4 regions of the Enterobacter sp. C4G1 genome follow, and region 4 is predicted to be linked to each of the others. Evidence: predicted binding sites of a transcription regulator. Region 4 holds the regulator's gene; each other region holds the start of a gene.

Region 1 (4,684 bases), 1.6 Mb from region 4:
GCAAGGCGCTCATTAGATGAAGAGGTTCGATGAATTGGTTGTCGTGCCCCAGTGCGAGGGACTGGGCATCGGCGAGTGCAAGCTGGAATTTATTAGTAAGACGATCCAGACGCATAACTCCTCCCATAACAGGTCAAATTTGCTACTGGAGATTAAATGAGGTCATCCCTCAATTATTCAAGGTTAATGACCTGAATTATGTGAAAAGAAAACGGCACGTACCGGATCGTCTTGATTCTTTAGGTTATATCAGCCAAATAAAACTTGCCATACGACCCGTCGTCTTGTCACGACGATAAGAGAAAAAATCACCCTTTTCGGTGAACGTACAGCGATCGCCACCGAAGATTTGCGTAATACCCACGCGATGCAGACGCTGACGCGCAAGCTGATAAATATCGGCCAGATATTTTTCACCCACCGACTGAAACGCGGTGACGGCTTGCGGGTCTTTATCCATAAAGGCTTCGCGTACCTCAGGCCCGACTTCAAAGGCGCGAGGGCCAATTGCCGGGCCAAGCCAGGCAATAATGTTGGCAGGGTCATCGGCAAAGCAGGCGACCGTCTCCTCCAGAACCCCTTCGCACAAGCCACGCCATCCCGCGTGCGCGGCCGCGACTTCAGTTCCAGCATGGTTACAGAAGAGAACCGGCAGGCAATCGGCGGTCATAACGGCACAAACTGTCCCGGGAGTATTACTGTAAGAGGCGTCGGCGCGTTTAGAAACATAGGGTTCACCCGTCAGTTTCAGTACGTCCTTGCCATGCACCTGCTCGAGCCAGACGGGTTTTGACGGTAAGTTACCGGCCGCAAGCATACGCTTGCGGTTTTCCTCAACGTGTTCCAGAACATCACCGCAATGCGCGCCGAGATTTAATGACTCCCACGCGCCCTGGCTTACCCCGCCGATGCGGGTCGAACTACAGGCGGCCACACCCTCAGGAAGTGGCCACTCCGGGACAATCAGTTTGGTCATAACCAGGCCACCTGGTCCTTATGCTCTTCAAAATCAGCGCGTAATGCTTCGATAAGCTCCACCATATCCTGTGGGATAGGCGCGTGCCATTCCATCTGAATGCCGGTGATCGGATGGTAAAGACGCAGCATTGTTGCGTGCAGAGCCTGGCGGTCAAACTTACGCAGGACGCTGATGAACTCATCAGATGCGCCTTTAGGTGGGCGCGGACGACCACCGTAAACCTGATCACCCACCAGCGGATGAGTGATGTGTGCCATATGGACACGAATCTGGTGTGTACGACCCGTTTCAAGGCGCAGACGCAGACGCGTATGGATACGGAAATGCTCCATAATGCGGTAGTGCGTTACCGCCGGTTTCCCCATTGGGTGCACCGACATATGCGTGCGTTTGGTTGGGTGGCGGCTGATAGGTTCTTCTACCGTGCCCCCCGAGGTCATATGACCAATCGCGACAGCTTCATATTCACGGGTAATTTCACGCAGCTGCAACGATTCCACCAGACGTGTCTGTGCAGGAATGGTTTTCGCCACCACCATCAGACCTGTGGTGTCTTTATCCAGACGGTGAACAATACCGGCGCGCGGAACGTCCGCAATTGGCGGGTAGTAATGGAGGAGTGCGTTTAATACTGTACCATCAGGATTACCGGCACCTGGATGAACAACCAGATCGCGCGGCTTGTTGATAACCAGAATGTCATCATCTTCGTAGACGATGTCCAGTGGGATATCCTGCGGTTCAAAACGCACTTCTTCTTCAATTTCAGCATTGATGGCGACAGCTTCCCCACCTAACACTTTCTCTTTTGGTTTGTCCCAGACTTTGCCGTTTACCATCACGCGTTGGTCAAGGATCCATTCTTTTATACGTGAACGCGAATAATCAGGGAACAATTCGGCCAAAGCCTGATCTAAGCGTTGACCGAGCTGATTTTCGGAGACTGTTGCGGTGAGTTCTACTCGTTGTGCCATAAACTGCTTCTTCGTTTAACGTTGGGTTTTACGGCTTTGCCGTTTAATATAGTGTGCTATTGTAGCTGGTCTTAATCGGGAGCAGGAACAGAGTTTCTCCCGGACAAACATTTGAGGAAAGTCAAAACGTCATGACGCGCATGAAATATCTGGTGGCAGCGGCCACGTTGAGCCTGGCTTTGGTGGGCTGCTCCGGTTCAAATGAACAGGTCCCTGACAATCCGCCGAATGAAATCTATGCGACTGCACAACAAAAGTTGCAGGACGGTAACTGGAAACAGGCGATAACGCAACTGGAAGCGTTGGATAATCGCTATCCATTTGGTCCGTATTCACAGCAGGTACAGTTAGATCTCATCTACGCATACTATAAAAATGCCGATCTGCCGCTGGCTCAGGCAACCATCGATCGTTTCATGCGTCTGAACCCGACTCATCCTAACATCGACTATGTGATGTACATGCGCGGCCTCACCAACATGGCGCTGGACGACAGTGCTCTGCAAGGTTTCTTTGGTGTTGATCGTTCCGACCGCGATCCTCAACATGCGCGTGACGCCTTTAACGACTTCTCCAAGCTGGTGCGCAGTTATCCAAACAGCCAGTATATTACCGATGCCACTAAACGTCTGGTTTTCCTGAAAGACCGTCTGGCTAAGTATGAATACTCCGTTGCCGAATACTACACTCGCCGTGGCGCATGGGTTGCCGTGGTTAACCGTGTAGAAGGAATGCTGCGCGATTACCCAGATACGCAAGCCACGCGTGATGGCCTGAAGCTGATGGAAAATGCATACCGTCAAATGCAGATGAACGCGCAGGCTGAAAAGGTCGCGAAAATCATCGCCGCGAACAGCAGCAATACCTGATATTCCGCTCAAAGCAAAACGGCAGCCCAATGGCTGCCGTTTTTTTATTCATTTCTGTCGCAAGCTGAAGCGGTTTAGCTACAACACATCCTATCAACTATGGCCTCAATTTCTGACTTCGACAAGGTAAAAATCGCCTCTTCCTGTCCTGCCTCACAAAAAAGATTCCCTGACAAAAACCGACAAAATAACGTGATATAAATCACACATTTTGACATTAGGACAGGTATGCTGGGATCACCAAGACGGAAAGACAAGAGGTAAAATTTATGACAATGAACATTACCAGTAAACAAATGGAAATTACTCCGGCAATTCGCCAGCACGTCGCAGACCGTCTCGCCAAACTGGATAAATGGCAAACTCATTTGATTAATCCACATATCATCCTGTCCAAGGAGCCACAGGGTTTCATCGCTGACGCAACTATCAATACTCCAAACGGCCATCTGGTCGCCAGCGCTAAACACGAGGATATGTACACCGCAATTAACGATTTGATCAACAAGCTGGAACGGCAGCTCAATAAAGTGCAACACAAAGGCGAAGCCCGTCGCGCCACAACATCGGTGAAAGACGCCAGCCTCGCGGAAGAAGTTGAAGAAGAGTAATCCTTTAAATTGAGTGTACCGCCAACGCGCCTTCGGGCGCGTTTTTTATTGACAGGGTGAAAACAGTGCAGGTACTTTAACGGTATCAACCACAGGATGACTCAATGAAACTAACGCCGTTTTTCTTCGCATTCTTTTTTACCTTCCCCTGAATGGGAGGCGTTTCGTCGTGTGATAAAGAATGCGAAGACGAACAACAAGGCCTCCCAAACCGGGGGGCCTTTTTTATTGATAACGATAAAATGAGACAGGCAACACTATGACACCGGAAAACCCGTTACTGGATCTGCGAGTAAAAATCAGCGCGCTGGATGAAAAATTACTGGCACTGCTCGCAGAACGCCGCTTACTCGCTGTCGAAGTGGGCAAAGCCAAGCTGGACTCCCATCGCCCCGTACGTGATATCGACCGTGAGCGTGACCTGCTGGAGCGTCTGATTCAGCTTGGAAAAGCGCACCACCTTGATGCCCATTACATCACCCGTCTGTTCCAGCTTATCATCGAAGATTCCGTTCTGACCCAACAAGCGCTGTTACAGCAGCATCTGAACAAAACCAATCCGCACTCTGCCCGTATCGCGTTTCTGGGCCCGAAAGGTTCGTATTCACACCTGGCGGCACGTCAGTATGCAGCCCGCCATTTCGAAGAGTTTATCGAAAGTGGGTGCGCGAAGTTTGCCGACATTTTCAATCAGGTTGAAACCGGCCAGGCCGATTACGCCGTGGTCCCGATTGAAAATACCAGCTCCGGCGCCATCAATGATGTCTACGACCTGCTGCAACACACCAGTCTGTCGCTGGTTGGCGAGCTGACTATTCCAATTGACCACTGTGTTCTGGTCTCAGGCTCCACTGACCTGAGCAAAATCGACACGGTGTACAGCCATCCGCAGCCGTTCCAGCAATGCAGCCAGTTCCTGAACCGCTATCCGAACTGGAAGATTGAGTACACCGAAAGTACCTCTGCGGCGATGGAAAAAGTCGCGCAGGCAAACTCCCCGACCGTAGCCGCACTGGGTAGCGAAGCGGGTGGCGCGCTGTACGGATTGCAGGTGCTGGAACGTAACCTCGCTAACCAGACGCAAAACATTACGCGTTTTGTGGTGCTGGCGCGCAAAGCCATTAATGTGTCCGATCAGGTCCCGGCAAAAACCACGCTGTTGATGGCCACCGGCCAGCAGGCTGGTGCGCTGGTTGAAGCCCTGCTGGTGCTGCGTAATCACAATCTGATTATGACCAAACTGGAATCGCG
Region 2 (4,684 bases), on a different contig from region 4:
AAGCTGCTGGCATCGCTGCCGTTTAAACCGACGGGCGCACAGGAGCGCGTGGTAGCCGAGATTGAACGTGATATGGCGCTCGATGTACCCATGATGCGTCTGGTACAGGGTGATGTGGGTTCCGGTAAAACGCTGGTTGCTGCACTGGCCGCCCTGCGTGCGATCGCCCACGGCAAACAGGTGGCGCTGATGGCACCCACTGAACTCCTGGCTGAGCAACACGCAAACAACTTCCGCAACTGGTTTGCCCCGCTTGGCGTTGAAGTCGGCTGGCTTGCCGGTAAGCAAAAGGGCAAAGCGCGTCTTGCGCAACAGGACGCCATTGCCAGCGGCGAAGTGCAGATGATTGTCGGCACGCACGCCATCTTCCAGGAACAGGTGCAGTTTAATGGCCTGGCCCTGGTGATCATCGACGAACAACACCGTTTTGGTGTGCATCAGCGTCTGGCGCTGTGGGAAAAGGGTCTTCAGCAGGGCTTCCACCCGCATCAGCTGATCATGACCGCAACACCAATCCCCCGCACCCTGGCGATGACCGCCTACGCCGATCTGGACACCTCCACTATCGACGAACTGCCGCCAGGCCGTACCCCTGTCACCACGGTTGCCATCCCGGACACGCGCCGCAGCGATATCATCGACCGCGTACGCAACGCCTGTACTCACGAAGGCCGCCAGGCGTACTGGGTCTGCACGCTGATTGAAGAATCCGAGCTGCTTGAAGCGCAGGCGGCAGAGGCAACGTGGGAAGAGCTGAAACTGGCCCTGCCAGAGCTGAACGTGGGCCTGGTTCACGGGCGCATGAAGCCTGCCGAAAAACAGGCGGTGATGCAGTCATTCAAACAGGGTGATTTGCATTTGCTGATTGCCACCACTGTCATTGAAGTGGGCGTGGATGTTCCTAACTCCAGCCTGATGATCATTGAAAACCCGGAACGTCTTGGCCTTGCGCAACTCCACCAGCTGCGTGGCCGTGTCGGGCGTGGTGCCGTGGCTTCCCACTGCGTATTGCTCTACAAAGCCCCGCTTTCGAAAACGGCACAAATGCGTTTGCAGGTGTTACGCGACAGCAACGATGGCTTCGTGATTGCGCAAAAAGATCTGGAGATCCGTGGCCCGGGCGAATTGCTGGGCACACGCCAGACGGGGAACGCCGAATTCAAGGTGGCCGATCTGCTGCGCGATCAGGCCATGATCCCCGAAGTTCAGCGCCTTGCCCGCCATATTCATGAACGTTACCCGGATCAGGCAACCGCGCTTATTGAACGCTGGATGCCTGAAACCGAGCGCTATTCCAACGCCTGATATCAGGCAAACATTGGCAGCATCAGGTACAGCTTGATCACCAGCGCGTTGACGATATCAATAAAGAACGCCCCCACCATCGGAACCACCAGAAACGCCATATGAGAGGGACCGAATCGCTCGGTGATCGCCTGCATGTTGGCAATAGCGGTCGGCGTCGCACCCAGACCAAACCCGCAATGTCCCGCAGCCAGTACCGCAGCATCGTAGTTTTTACCCATCATGCGCCAGGTGACAAACATGGCATACAGGGCCATAAACAGGGCCTGAACCGCCAGAATAGCGACCATCGGCAGCGCCAGAGAGGCCAGTTCCCAGAGCTTGAGGCTCATCAGCGCCATCGCCAGGAACAGTGACAGGCAGACGTTACCCAGCACCGAAACGGCACGTTCGAACACGCGGTAGAAGCCCATTGCGGCCAGACCGTTACTCAGCACCACCCCGACAAACAGCACGCAAACAAATGTCGGCAGTTCAAATGCGGAGCCTGCCAGCCATTGCGCAACCACTTTGCCCACGGTCAGGCAGATGGCAATCATCGCGATGGTTTCAATCAGCACCAGCGAAGTAATACTGCGCCCGACATCCGGCTTTTCAAACGCCGTGGGCACCAGTTCATCGTCCGGTCTGCCGTCTGGCGTAGTGGAGTGCTTCACCAGATAGCGCGCCACCGGGCCACCAATCAACCCGCCCAGCACCAGGCCGAAGGTTGCGCAGGCCATCGCCACTTCCGTTGCGTTTTCAAAGCCGTAACGCTCAATGAACAGCTTGCTCCACGCGGCACCGGTGCCATGTCCACCAGACAGCGTGATTGACCCTGCCAGCAGCCCCATCAGCGGATCCAGCCCCAGCAGCGTGGCCATGCCGATACCGATGGCATTTTGCATCAGTAACAGCCCAACCACCACAATCAGAAACACACCCAGCACTTTACCGCCCGCGCGCAGGCTCGCCAGGTTGGCATTCAGGCCGATGGTGGCAAAGAAAGCCAGCATCAGCGGGTCTTTCAGGGACATATCAAAATCGATTTCCCATCCCATGCTTTTCTTCAGCACCAGCAGGGCCAGCGCCACCAGCAATCCACCGGCAACGGGTTCAGGAATGGTGTACTTCTTGAGAAGGGAAACACTGTGTACCAGTTTACGGCCAAGCAGTAAGACCAGCGTTGCGGCAACAAGTGTCGACAACGTATCGAGGTGAATCATAGAGGGCTCCTTATTCTGCGCGTATTCCACTCACACGCGGCGTTATCCTGGCGGGTTTGCGCTCGTCATGAGCCACCCGCGTAAAAAGTGTAATTTTTTTTCCTGATGGGGTGTAGAAAAGGTGCCCGCAGCGGCAGATTTTCTTATCTTTTTTTGCTGGCAATCGTTTGCTTTTACCAACTGGTCAGATAAAATGCCCGCTTTTCTACCGTGGGATTGCTTCCGATGTCCGTTAACACCATAGAGTCTCCCGATGCGCAACCGATTGCGCAGCCGCATAACAGTGAATTGATCTACCGCCTTGAAGATCGCCCACCGCTGCCTCAAACCTTGTTTGCCGCTTGTCAGCATTTACTGGCGATGTTTGTTGCGGTGATCACGCCTGCTCTGCTGATTTGCCAGGCGCTTGGTTTACCGGCTCAGGACACACAACACATCATCAGCATGTCCCTGTTCGCCTCTGGCGTGGCCTCGATTATTCAGATTAAAGCGTGGGGTCCGGTGGGTTCGGGCTTGCTGTCGATTCAGGGCACCAGTTTTAACTTTGTGGCACCGCTGATTATGGGCGGCACGGCGCTGAAAACCGGTGGTGCAGATGTCCCGACCATGATGGCAGCCCTGTTCGGTACACTGATGCTGGCAAGCTGCACGGAAATGGTTATCTCCCGCGTTCTGCACCTGGCGCGCCGCGTGATCACCCCACTGGTGTCCGGCGTGGTAGTGATGATTATCGGCCTGTCTCTGATTCAGGTTGGCCTGACCTCCATCGGCGGCGGTTATAGCGCAATGGCCGACCATACCTTCGGCGCACCGAAAAACCTGCTGCTGGCAGGCGTGGTGCTGGCGATCATTATTCTGCTTAACCGTCAGCGTAACCCTTACCTGCGCGTCGCGTCACTGGTGATCGCCATGGCTGCCGGTTATCTGCTGGCATGGGCGCTGGGGATGCTGCCGGAAAATACCGCCCCCACCAGCAGTGCATTAATCACCATCCCGACCCCGCTGTACTACGGCCTGGGCATTGACTGGGGTCTACTGGTGCCGCTGATGCTGGTCTTTATGATCACCTCGCTGGAAACCATCGGTGATATTACGGCGACGTCTGATGTCTCTGAGCAGCCAGTTTCTGGCCCGCTGTACATGAAACGCCTGAAAGGCGGCGTGCTGGCAAACGGCCTGAACTCGTTTGTCTCTGCGGTGTTCAACACCTTCCCGAACTCCTGCTTCGGCCAGAATAATGGCGTGATCCAGCTGACCGGCGTTGCCAGCCGCTACGTCGGTTTTGTGGTGGCACTGATGCTGATCGTGCTCGGCCTGTTCCCGGCAGTAAGTGGTTTTGTGCAGCACATTCCTGAGCCTGTGCTTGGCGGCGCAACGCTTGTGATGTTCGGGACTATCGCCGCATCGGGTGTGCGCATTGTCTCGCGCGAGCCGCTGAATCGCCGTGCGATCATGATTATCGCGCTGTCTCTGGCTGTCGGCCTGGGTGTTTCTCAGCAGCCGCTGATCCTTCAGTTCGCACCAGACTGGCTGAAAAACCTGCTCTCTTCCGGCATCGCGGCTGGCGGTATTACGGCCATCGTACTGAACCTCGTTTTCCCGCCTGAAAAAAATTGATCGCCATCACGGCAGGCAGTCAATGCCTGCCGTGACATCGAATTACACCATTCCCGCCTTGAGCATTGCGCATAAATCGTGCATAACTCCTTTATGTGCGTTTCGCGGGATGGAAGACCATGAAATTTATTGGAAAGCTGCTCGTTTATCTTCTGATAGCCCTGTTAATTGTGGTTCTGGCGTTCTATTTCCTGCTCCAGACTCGCTGGGGTGCGTCTGAGGTCAGTAGCTGGGTCACGGTCAACACCGATTACGAACTCAGTTTCGACCAGATGGATCATCGTTTCTCGTCACCTTCCCACATCATTCTGGAAAACATCACCTTTGGCCGCGACGGCAAACCCGCCACTCTGGTGGCGAAAAAAGTAGATATCGGTTTAAGCAGCCGCCAGATAACCGATCCGCTGCACGTGGATACCATCACCCTGTATGACGGAACGCTGAATCTCTCTCCGCAAACGGCGCCTCTGCCCTTCCAGGCAGACCGCTTGCAGTTAAACAACATGGCCTTTAACAGCCCGAATACCGACTGGGATCTGAGCGCGCAGAAAGTGACG
Region 3 (4,684 bases), 1.5 Mb from region 4:
GCGGTACTGATCGTTCACCGTACCGTCACTCTCCTGCACGTCGATTGCGCCGAAACCGTTCTCCACGATAAACAGCGGCAGCTGGTAGTGATCCCAGAACCAGTTCAGGGAATAACGCAGGCCAACCGGGTCAATCTGCCAGCCCCAGTCAGATTTTTGCACATATGGATTGGACACCAGGCTCTTGCTCTCGTCGTAATCCAGTTGTGGGTTGTCTGCTGTGGCTTTGGTGGCGAATGACATGTAATAGCTGAAACCGATGTAATCCACGCAGCCTTGTTTCAGCGCAGCTTTGTCTTCGGCGGTAATATCCAGCGCGAAGCCACGACGCTCAAAGTAGTTGAGCAGGTGTTGCGGGTACTTGCCGCGTACGTGCACATCGGTAAACCAGTAGCGACGGTGCATTGCATTCATCGCCATCATCATGTCGTCTGGCGCACAGGTCAGCGGATAAATTGGGCACATGGCAATCATGCAGCCAATCTGCAAAGACGGATTAATTTCGCGCCCGGCTTTTACTGCCAGCGCGCTGGCCACCAGCTCGTAGTGCGCCGCCTGGAACATTACCGGTTCGCGGTCTTCGCCCGGCTCGTACTTCAGCCCGGAGTTGGTAAACGGTGCGAAGTCTTCGTGGAAGTTTGCCTGGTTGTTGATCTCGTTAAAGGTCATCCAGTACTTCACTTTATGCTGATAGCGCTGGAAGACCACTTTTGAGAAACGCACAAAGAAATCGATCAGCTTGCGGTTACGCCAGCCGCCGTATTCGGTGACCAGATGGAAAGGCATCTCGAAGTGCGAGAGTGTGATGACCGGTTCGATGCCGTACTTCAGGCACTCGTCGAACAGGTCGTCGTAGAATTTCAGGCCAGCCTCGTTAGGCTCCAGTTCATCCCCTTTCGGGAAAATACGCGTCCAGGCGATAGAGGTTCGGAAACATTTGAACCCCATTTCGGCAAAGAGTCGGATGTCTTCTTTATAACGATGGTAGAAGTCGATGGCTTCATGGTTCGGGTAATTTTTTCCCTGCAACACGCCGTTGGTGATTTCACGCGGTACGCCGTGCGCCCCTGCGGTCATTACGTCGGCGACGCTGACGCCTTTGCCGCCCTCTTTCCAGCCGCCTTCCAGCTGATGCGCTGCAACCGCACCGCCCCACAGAAAACCTTCTTTGAATCCTGACATACTCTTTCCCTCATTCGATGTTGCTGATTGCTGACGGATACTGCTGTCTGAAATGGTAAACCGCGCCAATCAGGCCGGCGCTGTTGCCGTGGCTCACGACATCGGCAATATCTGCGATGCCAAACCACGTAAGATGCGTACGAAGTAAATCCATGAACCCTGGGCGTTCTGCGATACCGCCGCCGATAAAAATGGTTTGTGGATCGAAGACATTTGCCAGGTTGTAAAGCCCTGTTGCAATGCCGTTAAGAAAGTCATCGACCAGACGACGGCAAACCACATCGCCCGCATCGTAACCATCAAAAATGGTCTCCCCCGTGACATCATCAAGCCCCTGGCCGTGATAGTCGGCATAGCGCTTGCGAAGCGTACGCAGGGTGCAGTTTTCATTCATGGAGTGACGGGCGACTTTTCTGGAGTCTGCGCGCTCGGTAAGCATGTAGCCGAATTCCCCGGCACGAAAACGCGCACCGTGAACCAGCTTGCCGTTGCAGAAAATCGCGCCGCCTATCCCGGTGCCGATGGTCAGCACCAGAAAATTATCAGTACCGGCCGCTTTCCCCTGCCAGCGTTCGGCCAGAAGCACACAGTTAGCGTCATTTTCAACGGTGACCGGTAAACCCGTTTGCGCGCTCAGCCACTCCTGCATCGCAAAGTTATCGAAGCGGCGAATCGCCCCGCCCATTTCGATATAACCGGTATGGGGATTGACGTAGCCCGGCGCGCTGATGGCAATACCCTCAAGGTCCGGGTGTAACGCCACCCATTGCAGCATTTCTGAAAGAATGGCATCACCGTCGCTGTTCTTAATAGCGGCTTTATCCCTGTGCAACAGCTCGCCCTGCGTGGTTACGATGCCCATTTTTAATGCGGTGCCACCAATGTCGAATGCGGCAATGTTCATGACGTTCATCCCTCCTGAATGAAACTGAAACCGGTTTCAGTTTCATGATGTTCATTCAACAAACCGCTTGCAAGCAACTTCCCGAAACCGGTTTCATTTTCGTGAACAGAGTCAAGTTTGAGCGTGAACAATCACCACAGCGCTAAAAAAATCCCTGTGCACATTTCTGTTGCAGAATAGGCTCGCAAACGTTTGCCTGGACTGTTAGAATTGCGCCGATTTTTCTTACTAGCTATGCAATCGCGTGGGGATTTAAGCCGTGACCAACAAAACTTCTCTCAGCTACAAAGATGCCGGTGTTGATATTGACGCAGGTAATGCGCTGGTTGACCGAATCAAAGGTGTGGTGAAAAAAACCCGCCGCCCGGAAGTGATGGGTGGTCTGGGTGGATTCGGCGCACTGTGCGCGCTGCCGCAAAAATATCGTGAACCTGTTCTGGTCTCGGGTACTGACGGTGTGGGTACGAAACTGCGCCTGGCGATGGATCTTAAACGTCATGACACGATCGGTATCGATCTGGTGGCGATGTGTGTAAACGACCTGGTGGTTCAGGGCGCAGAGCCGCTGTTCTTCCTTGACTACTACGCAACCGGCAAACTGGATGTGGATACCGCAGCCAGCGTGATTAACGGCATTGCCGAAGGCTGCCTGCAATCCGGCTGTTCCCTGGTTGGTGGCGAAACGGCTGAAATGCCGGGTATGTATCACGGTGAAGATTATGACGTCGCCGGTTTCTGCGTCGGCGTGGTAGAAAAATCAGAAATTATCGACGGCAGTAAAGTGGCTGACGGCGATGTGCTGGTTGCGCTGGCTTCCAGCGGCCCGCATTCCAACGGTTATTCTCTGGTGCGAAAAATCCTTGAAGTCAGCGGTTCTGACCCACTGACCACTGAGCTGGATGGCAAACCTCTGGCCGATCACCTGCTGGCACCTACCCGCATCTACGTGAAAAACGTGCTGGAGCTTATCGAGAACGTCGACGTTCACGCGATTGCCCACCTGACCGGTGGCGGCTTCTGGGAAAACATTCCGCGCGTACTGCCGGATAATACCCAGGCCGTGATCGACGAATCTTCCTGGCAGTGGCCGTCCGTATTTAACTGGCTGCAAACCGCAGGCAACGTCAGCTCTCATGAAATGTATCGTACCTTCAACTGCGGCGTGGGTATGGTCATCGCACTGCCTGCAAGCGAAGCTGATAAGGCCATTACGCTTCTGAATGAGAAAGGTGAAAACGCGTGGAAAATCGGTATCATCAAAGCATCTGATTCCGAACAGCGTGTGGTCATTGAATGAAAAACATCGTGGTGCTCATTTCCGGTAACGGAAGCAATTTGCAGGCGGTCATTGACGCCTGCAAACAGAAGAAGATAAATGGCACCATACGTGCAGTTTTCAGCAACAAGGCCGATGCATTCGGCCTTGAGCGTGCCCGCGATGCAAATATCCCGGCGCACGCGCTGGAAGCCAGCCAGTTCTCAGGGCGTGAAGCCTTTGACCGCGAACTGGTGCAAGAAATAGACGCTTATGCGCCGGATGTTGTGGTGCTGGCAGGTTATATGCGTATTCTCAGCCCGGCGTTTGTTTCCCACTATTCCGGGCGTCTGCTCAATATCCACCCTTCTCTTCTGCCTAAATACCCAGGCCTGCATACTCATCGCCAGGTGCTGGAAAATGGCGATGAAGAGCATGGGACATCCGTACACTTCGTCACCGACGAACTCGACGGCGGGCCTGTTATTTTACAGGCGAAGGTTCCGGTATTTGACGGCGACACCGAAGAAGATGTCACTGAGCGCGTGCAGGCGCAGGAACACGCTATTTACCCGCTGGTGGTGAGCTGGTTTGTTGACGGGCGTCTGGAGATGCGCGACGGCACGGCCTGGCTGGACGGCGTTCAGCTTCCTGCACAAGGTTATGCGGCTGACGAGTAGTTTGTTATGTCGGGTGGCGCTGCGCTTACCCGACCTACACATTGCATTACCCGATATTCCCTTCCCTCAACCCTCTAAAATCCCCCAGAAAAAAAATAACTGTCATACTTTTCTGGCACTGTTGGACATATCGTGGAAATGCTCGCCATAATAAGGACGAGACGGATTTACCACGTCCTGTGATTGAACTGGAGTGTGAGCTGTAATGGGTCAGGAAAAGTTATATATCGAGAAAGAGCTGAGCTGGTTAGCATTCAACGAGCGTGTCCTTCAGGAAGCGGCAGATAAAGGTAACCCGCTGATTGAGCGTATGCGTTTTTTGGGTATTTATTCCAACAACCTGGATGAATTCTATAAAGTTCGCTTTGCAGAGCTGAAGCGCCGAATCATCATCAGTGAAGAGCAAGGCTTAAACTCGCACTCGCGGCATCTGCTTGGCAAAATCCAGGCCCGCGTGTTGAAAGCCGATCAGGAATTTGACGGTCTGTACAACGAACTGCTGCTGGAAATGGCACGCAACCAAATCTTCCTGATTAATGAACGCCAGCTCTCCGTCAACCAGCAAAACTGGTTACGTCACTACTTCAAGCAATATCTGCGCCAGCACATTACCCCGATTCTGATTAACCGCGAAACTGACCTGGTGCAGTTCCTGAAAGATGA
Region 4 (4,684 bases):
GGAGCACTCCGGCTCCCGTTAACACTTAATATTTATCGTATTTAATCGAACCAAATTTAGTATAGGCCTCAAAATTTGGTGATTCAATAGAAAATTCTTAGCAACCTAATCACTGAAATGTAACATAATTGCTGGTGCGATTATGCGTGCGATGTTTCAGCCTGGGCTGCCGTATTATCCTCACGGTGTGCCGATGACTGCATCTGATAGCCGATGCCAGCAAGTGCAACGGTAACCAGCATCACGCTGGTGGTGGTGAGCAGTGGTGTTGCAATCAGTGCCGATACCACCAGGCTTGCCAGGAAGCACAGCCCCAGTTGCAGTGTGTTCTGCAAGGCTGCCGCACGGCCCGTTGCCTGTGGGAACGGCCGTAAAGCCTGCGCCACCACAATCGGGTAAATGGCACCGTTAGCAATTGCCATCACACAGAATGGAATCAGGATTTCCGCCAGACCAGCCCCCGGAATAAAGCCGACGGCCCAGGTACCAATAACGCTTAAAGCGTACAGCGCCAGCAGCCAGGGTAACATCTGCTGCCCCTGCCATTTTTGCAGCGCCGCACGGCAACCGTAACCGCCCACCAGGAAGGCGATAGTCTGTGGAACATAGCTCAGGCCGATGGCCGCCGGGCTGTACCCCATATCGTGCAGAATAAAGGGTGAGCCGGTCAGCCATGCAAAGAAGCTGGCTGAACAGGCGGCGTAGATAAGCACGTTGCCGCGGTACGCTTTGGTGCGCAGCAAAGAGGTAAAGGTAGTTGGCTTCGCTTCCGGATGTGTCTCTTTTTTATGCGCAGGTTTCAGGGCGAATGCGGGCAGCATCAGCACCAGAGTGATGGCAAACAGGGTGGCGAAAATCGCCTGCCAGTCGAAATGCGCCAGGATCCAACTGCCCAGCAGTGGTGCAAGCGCGGGAGAGAGGCCTACCAGCGGCATAATAGTGGCAAAAATTCGATTGGTCCGTGAAGCCGGATAGTAATCCGTCACCAGCGCCTGCCAGGTGACCGCTGCGGCACAAACGCCGACGGCCTGAACAAAACGCAGCACCAGTAACCAGGTCGCATCGCGTACCCACAACATCCCAAGACAGCCTACGGCAAAAATTGCCAGACCCAGTAACAGCACTGGTTTACGACCAAAACGGTCGGAGAGCGGCCCCCACAGCAGCTGTGCAAAGGCAAAACCGGCGAGGAACAAACTCAGGCTGGCGCTAATGGCCGCGGCAGGCGTTTGCAAATCTTCCTGCATTGCAGCGAATGCGGGTAAGTACATATCGGTAGCTAAAAAGCCCAGCACGCTTAAGCCGCCGAGCCAGACTAAAAAACCTTTCCTGGGTTGCATTGTTTTATTCTCCTTAAGGAGGCAGGGTACGTTGGCGCAGAGTGTAGGGAGTGCAAAGCGGCTTGTGAAACGCTAATATTTGGCGGGTGCATTCAAATTTTTTGCAGGCAGAAAATGTGGTCAGATTATTCTCTTGAAGTTGTGGATGCTGTCGCCCGTAACGGCAGCTTCAGCGGAGCCGCGCAGGAACTACACCGCGTCCCCTCGGCCATTAGCTACACGGTGCGTCAGCTTGAGGAGTGGCTGGCCGTTCCGCTGTTTGAACGCCGCCATCGCGACGTGGAGTTAACGCCTGCCGGGGCGTGGTTTTTGAAAGAAGGGCGTTCTGTTATCAAAAAAATGCAGATCACTCGTGAACAGTGTCAGCAGATTGCTAATGGCTGGCGAGGTCATCTTTCTATTGCGGTGGATAACATCGTAAAACCCGAACGTACCCGGCAGATGATTGTCGATTTTTATCGCCACTTCTCCGATGTCGAGCTGCGGGTATCGCAGGAAGTCTTTAACGGTGTCTGGGATGCGCTGGCAGATGGCAGGGCTGAGATGGCGATCGGCGCAACACAGGCCATACCCGTTGGGGGACGTTACGCATTTCGCGATATGGGAATGTTAAGCTGGAAATGCGTGGTGGCAAGCGATCACCCGCTGGCGGCAATGGCAGGGCCGTTAAGCGATGATACCCTGCGTAACTGGCCATCGCTGGTACTGGAAGATACGTCACGCTCGTTACCCAAGCGTGTGACCTGGCTTCTGGATAACCAGCGACGGGTGATTGCGCCCGACTGGGAATCCTCCGCGACCTGCCTTTCTGCCGGGTTGTGTGTGGCAATGGTGCCGGTCCATTTTGCCAGACCACGAATCGATGCCGGGGAGTGGGTTGCCCTTGAGCTTGAAAACCCATTCCCGGACGCGGCCTGTTGTCTGACCTGGCAGCAAAGTGACGTATCGCCCGCGATGGCCTGGCTGCTGGATTACCTGGGGGACAGTGAAACGCTGAACAGGGAGTGGTTACGGGAGCCAGATTAACTGGCTCCGTGCACGATTAACGGCGGTAGTCGCGGAAAGGACCGTCCGCCACGGAGCGACGTTCGATAAGACGCGGGTGGACTTCAATTGACTGCGACTCTTCACGTTTGTTAACGATCCTGTCCATCAGCATGTTGAAGGCTGTTTCACCCAGAGAATCTTTCGGTTGATGAATAGTGGTCAGCGCCGGGGTGAAGAAACGCGCGTTGCGCACGTTGTCATACCCGATCACAGAAATATCCTGCGGTACGCGCAGACCCAGCTCATCGGCAGCACAAAGCGCACCCATCGCCATAATATCGCCACCGCAGAAGACAGCAGTCGGACGATGCGGCTGGGAGACAATTTGCTGCATTGCGCGGTAACCGGATTCAGGCTCAAAGTCACCCTGAACAATCCAGTTTTCTGGAACGGTGATCAGTGCTTCTTCCATGGCTTTCATAAATCCGGCCAGACGGCCTGCACCGGTGTTGCGCTCCAGTGGACCTGGAATCACGCCAATCTCGCGGTGACCCCGTTCTACCAGATAACGACCGGCCATGTAACCGCCTTCAAAGGCGTTATCGATTACTGAGTCAGTAAAATCGGCATGCGCTTCACCCCAGTCCATCACCACCATTGGGATGTGACGGTACTCTTCCAGCATGGAGAGCACAGAATCCGGGTATTCGGAACACATGACCAGCAGGCCATCCACGCGTTTTTGCGCCATCATAGACAGATAAGCGCGCTGTTTCTCATGGTTGTTCCACGCGTTACCCAGGATCAGGGTATAGCCTTTCTGGAAGCAGTTTTTCTCGACCGCCTCGATTATCTCTGCGAAATATGCAGCTTCGCTGCTGGTGGCCAGCAAACCAATGGATTTGGTGTGATTAACTTTAAGGCTACGTGCGACCGCGCTTGGCGAATAGTGCAGTTCTTTGATCGCCGCCCAGACGGCATTACGCGTCTCTTCCGCTACAAAACGGGTTTTGTTAATTACATGTGATACGGTTGTAGTGGAAACGTTTGCGCGTTTTGCCACGTCTTTAATTGTTGCCATTAAATGTCACTCCAGACCATATCCTAAGCTCCTGAAAAACTTGAAGGTAAACGTTTGCCTTCTCTCACCCTTATCACGCAATCTGGAATTGCGACACGCCGGGAAAACGACACAGGACGTCAGGAGGGGGTCAATGGCCGGTACGCTAATAAATTTAGCGTGGAATTTTGTCCTATCTTGATGAAAAGGGGAAGAGCAAAAGTGGATATCAGTTTAAATCCAGGAAGATTTTTGACGTAAACTGTGTAAAAATGAGCAAGCTCACTTTTCGTAAGGTGATTAAAAGGAGAAAAATTGATGAGTACCGATCTTAAGTTTTCGCTGACGACCACCGTTATCGTGCTGGGTTTGATAGTTGCTGCATCGTTTACGGCTATTCTGCACTGATTCAGACGGGGGGAGAGCGTTCTCCCTCCGGATTTCCTTTTATTGTTACTTCTCCGGCAATAATCTTTTGCCAAATTGTTAACTTCTCATTTTTTGTGATTGGTGTCATGCTTTTGACTTCTTTGTTCTGTGTCGTGGTACGACACGGCATCCGGAGTTGACTCATGAAAATCAATTTTCCTCTGCTGGCCCTGGCGATTGGCGCTTTTGGGATTGGCACCACCGAATTTTCCCCGATGGGGTTATTGCCTGTTATCGCCCGGGGTGTAGACGTCTCTATCCCGGCGGCCGGTATGCTGATTAGCGCCTACGCGATTGGCGTGATGGTAGGGGCACCGTTAATGACGTTGCTGCTTTCACACCGTGCGCGCCGTAATGCGCTGATTTTCCTGATGGCTATTTTTACCCTTGGGAATGTACTTTCCGCGCTTTCACCGGATTACACCACGCTGATGTTGTCACGTATCCTGACTAGCCTTAACCACGGTGCCTTCTTCGGACTGGGATCGGTTGTTGCAGCAAGCGTTGTACCTAAACATAAGCAGGCCAGCGCCGTGGCAACCATGTTTATGGGTCTGACCATTGCCAACATCGGCGGTGTACCTGCGGCCACGTGGCTGGGTGAAGCGATCGGCTGGCGTATGTCGTTCCTGGCAACCGCTGCACTGGGCGTGATTGCTATGGTCGCACTGTTCTTCTCGTTGCCAAAAGGCAGCGCAGGCGAACGCCCTGATGTACGCAAAGAGCTGTCCGTGCTGGTTCGTCCTCAGGTATTGTCTGCACTGCTGACCACCGTGCTGGGGGCTGGGGCGATGTTCACGCTCTATACCTATATTTCGCCCGTGCTGCACGACATTACTCATGCCACGCCGGTCTTTATTACCGCGAT

Evidence for each region. Region 4 encodes PurR, which represses purine synthesis genes. Its sites were predicted from a motif close to CANGCAAACGTTTGCNTG; they were not measured.
Region 1: the regulator PurR is predicted to act here: its motif matches at 2,977-2,994, upstream of raiA (ribosome-associated translation inhibitor RaiA).
Region 2: the regulator PurR is predicted to act here: its motif matches at 2,667-2,684, upstream of ACT9TW_RS05775 (nucleobase:cation symporter-2 family protein).
Region 3: the regulator PurR is predicted to act here: its motif matches at 2,268-2,285, upstream of purM (phosphoribosylformylglycinamidine cyclo-ligase).

Annotation. Positions count from the first base shown of each region.
Region 1 covers NZ_JBQVVV010000002.1:1,860,873-1,865,556, forward strand. Annotated here, with positions in the region: gene clpB (ATP-dependent chaperone ClpB) at 1-115, opposite strand, end outside; gene yfiH (purine nucleoside phosphorylase YfiH) at 245-976, opposite strand; gene rluD (23S rRNA pseudouridine(1911/1915/1917) synthase RluD) at 973-1,953, opposite strand; gene bamD (outer membrane protein assembly factor BamD) at 2,085-2,822, shown strand; gene raiA (ribosome-associated translation inhibitor RaiA) at 3,092-3,433, shown strand; Phe leader region at 3,537-3,662, shown strand; gene pheL (pheA operon leader peptide PheL) at 3,538-3,585, shown strand; gene pheA (bifunctional chorismate mutase/prephenate dehydratase) at 3,693-4,684, shown strand, end outside.
Region 2 covers NZ_JBQVVV010000001.1:1,200,827-1,205,510, reverse strand. Annotated here, with positions in the region: gene recG (ATP-dependent DNA helicase RecG) at 1-1,305, shown strand, start outside; gene gltS (sodium/glutamate symporter) at 1,308-2,510, opposite strand; gene ACT9TW_RS05775 (nucleobase:cation symporter-2 family protein) at 2,736-4,127, shown strand; gene ACT9TW_RS05770 (AsmA family protein) at 4,247-4,684, shown strand, end outside.
Region 3 covers NZ_JBQVVV010000002.1:1,738,934-1,743,617, forward strand. Annotated here, with positions in the region: gene ACT9TW_RS22135 (6-phospho-beta-glucosidase) at 1-1,182, opposite strand, end outside; gene bglK (beta-glucoside kinase BglK) at 1,193-2,086, opposite strand; gene purM (phosphoribosylformylglycinamidine cyclo-ligase) at 2,346-3,383, shown strand; gene purN (phosphoribosylglycinamide formyltransferase) at 3,380-4,021, shown strand; gene ppk1 (polyphosphate kinase 1) at 4,227-4,684, shown strand, end outside.
Region 4 covers NZ_JBQVVV010000002.1:257,603-262,286, forward strand. Annotated here, with positions in the region: gene punC (purine nucleoside transporter PunC) at 141-1,340, opposite strand; gene punR (DNA-binding transcriptional activator PunR) at 1,455-2,366, shown strand; gene purR (HTH-type transcriptional repressor PurR) at 2,383-3,408, opposite strand; gene cydH (cytochrome bd-I oxidase subunit CydH) at 3,706-3,795, shown strand; gene ACT9TW_RS15105 (MFS transporter) at 3,960-4,684, shown strand, end outside.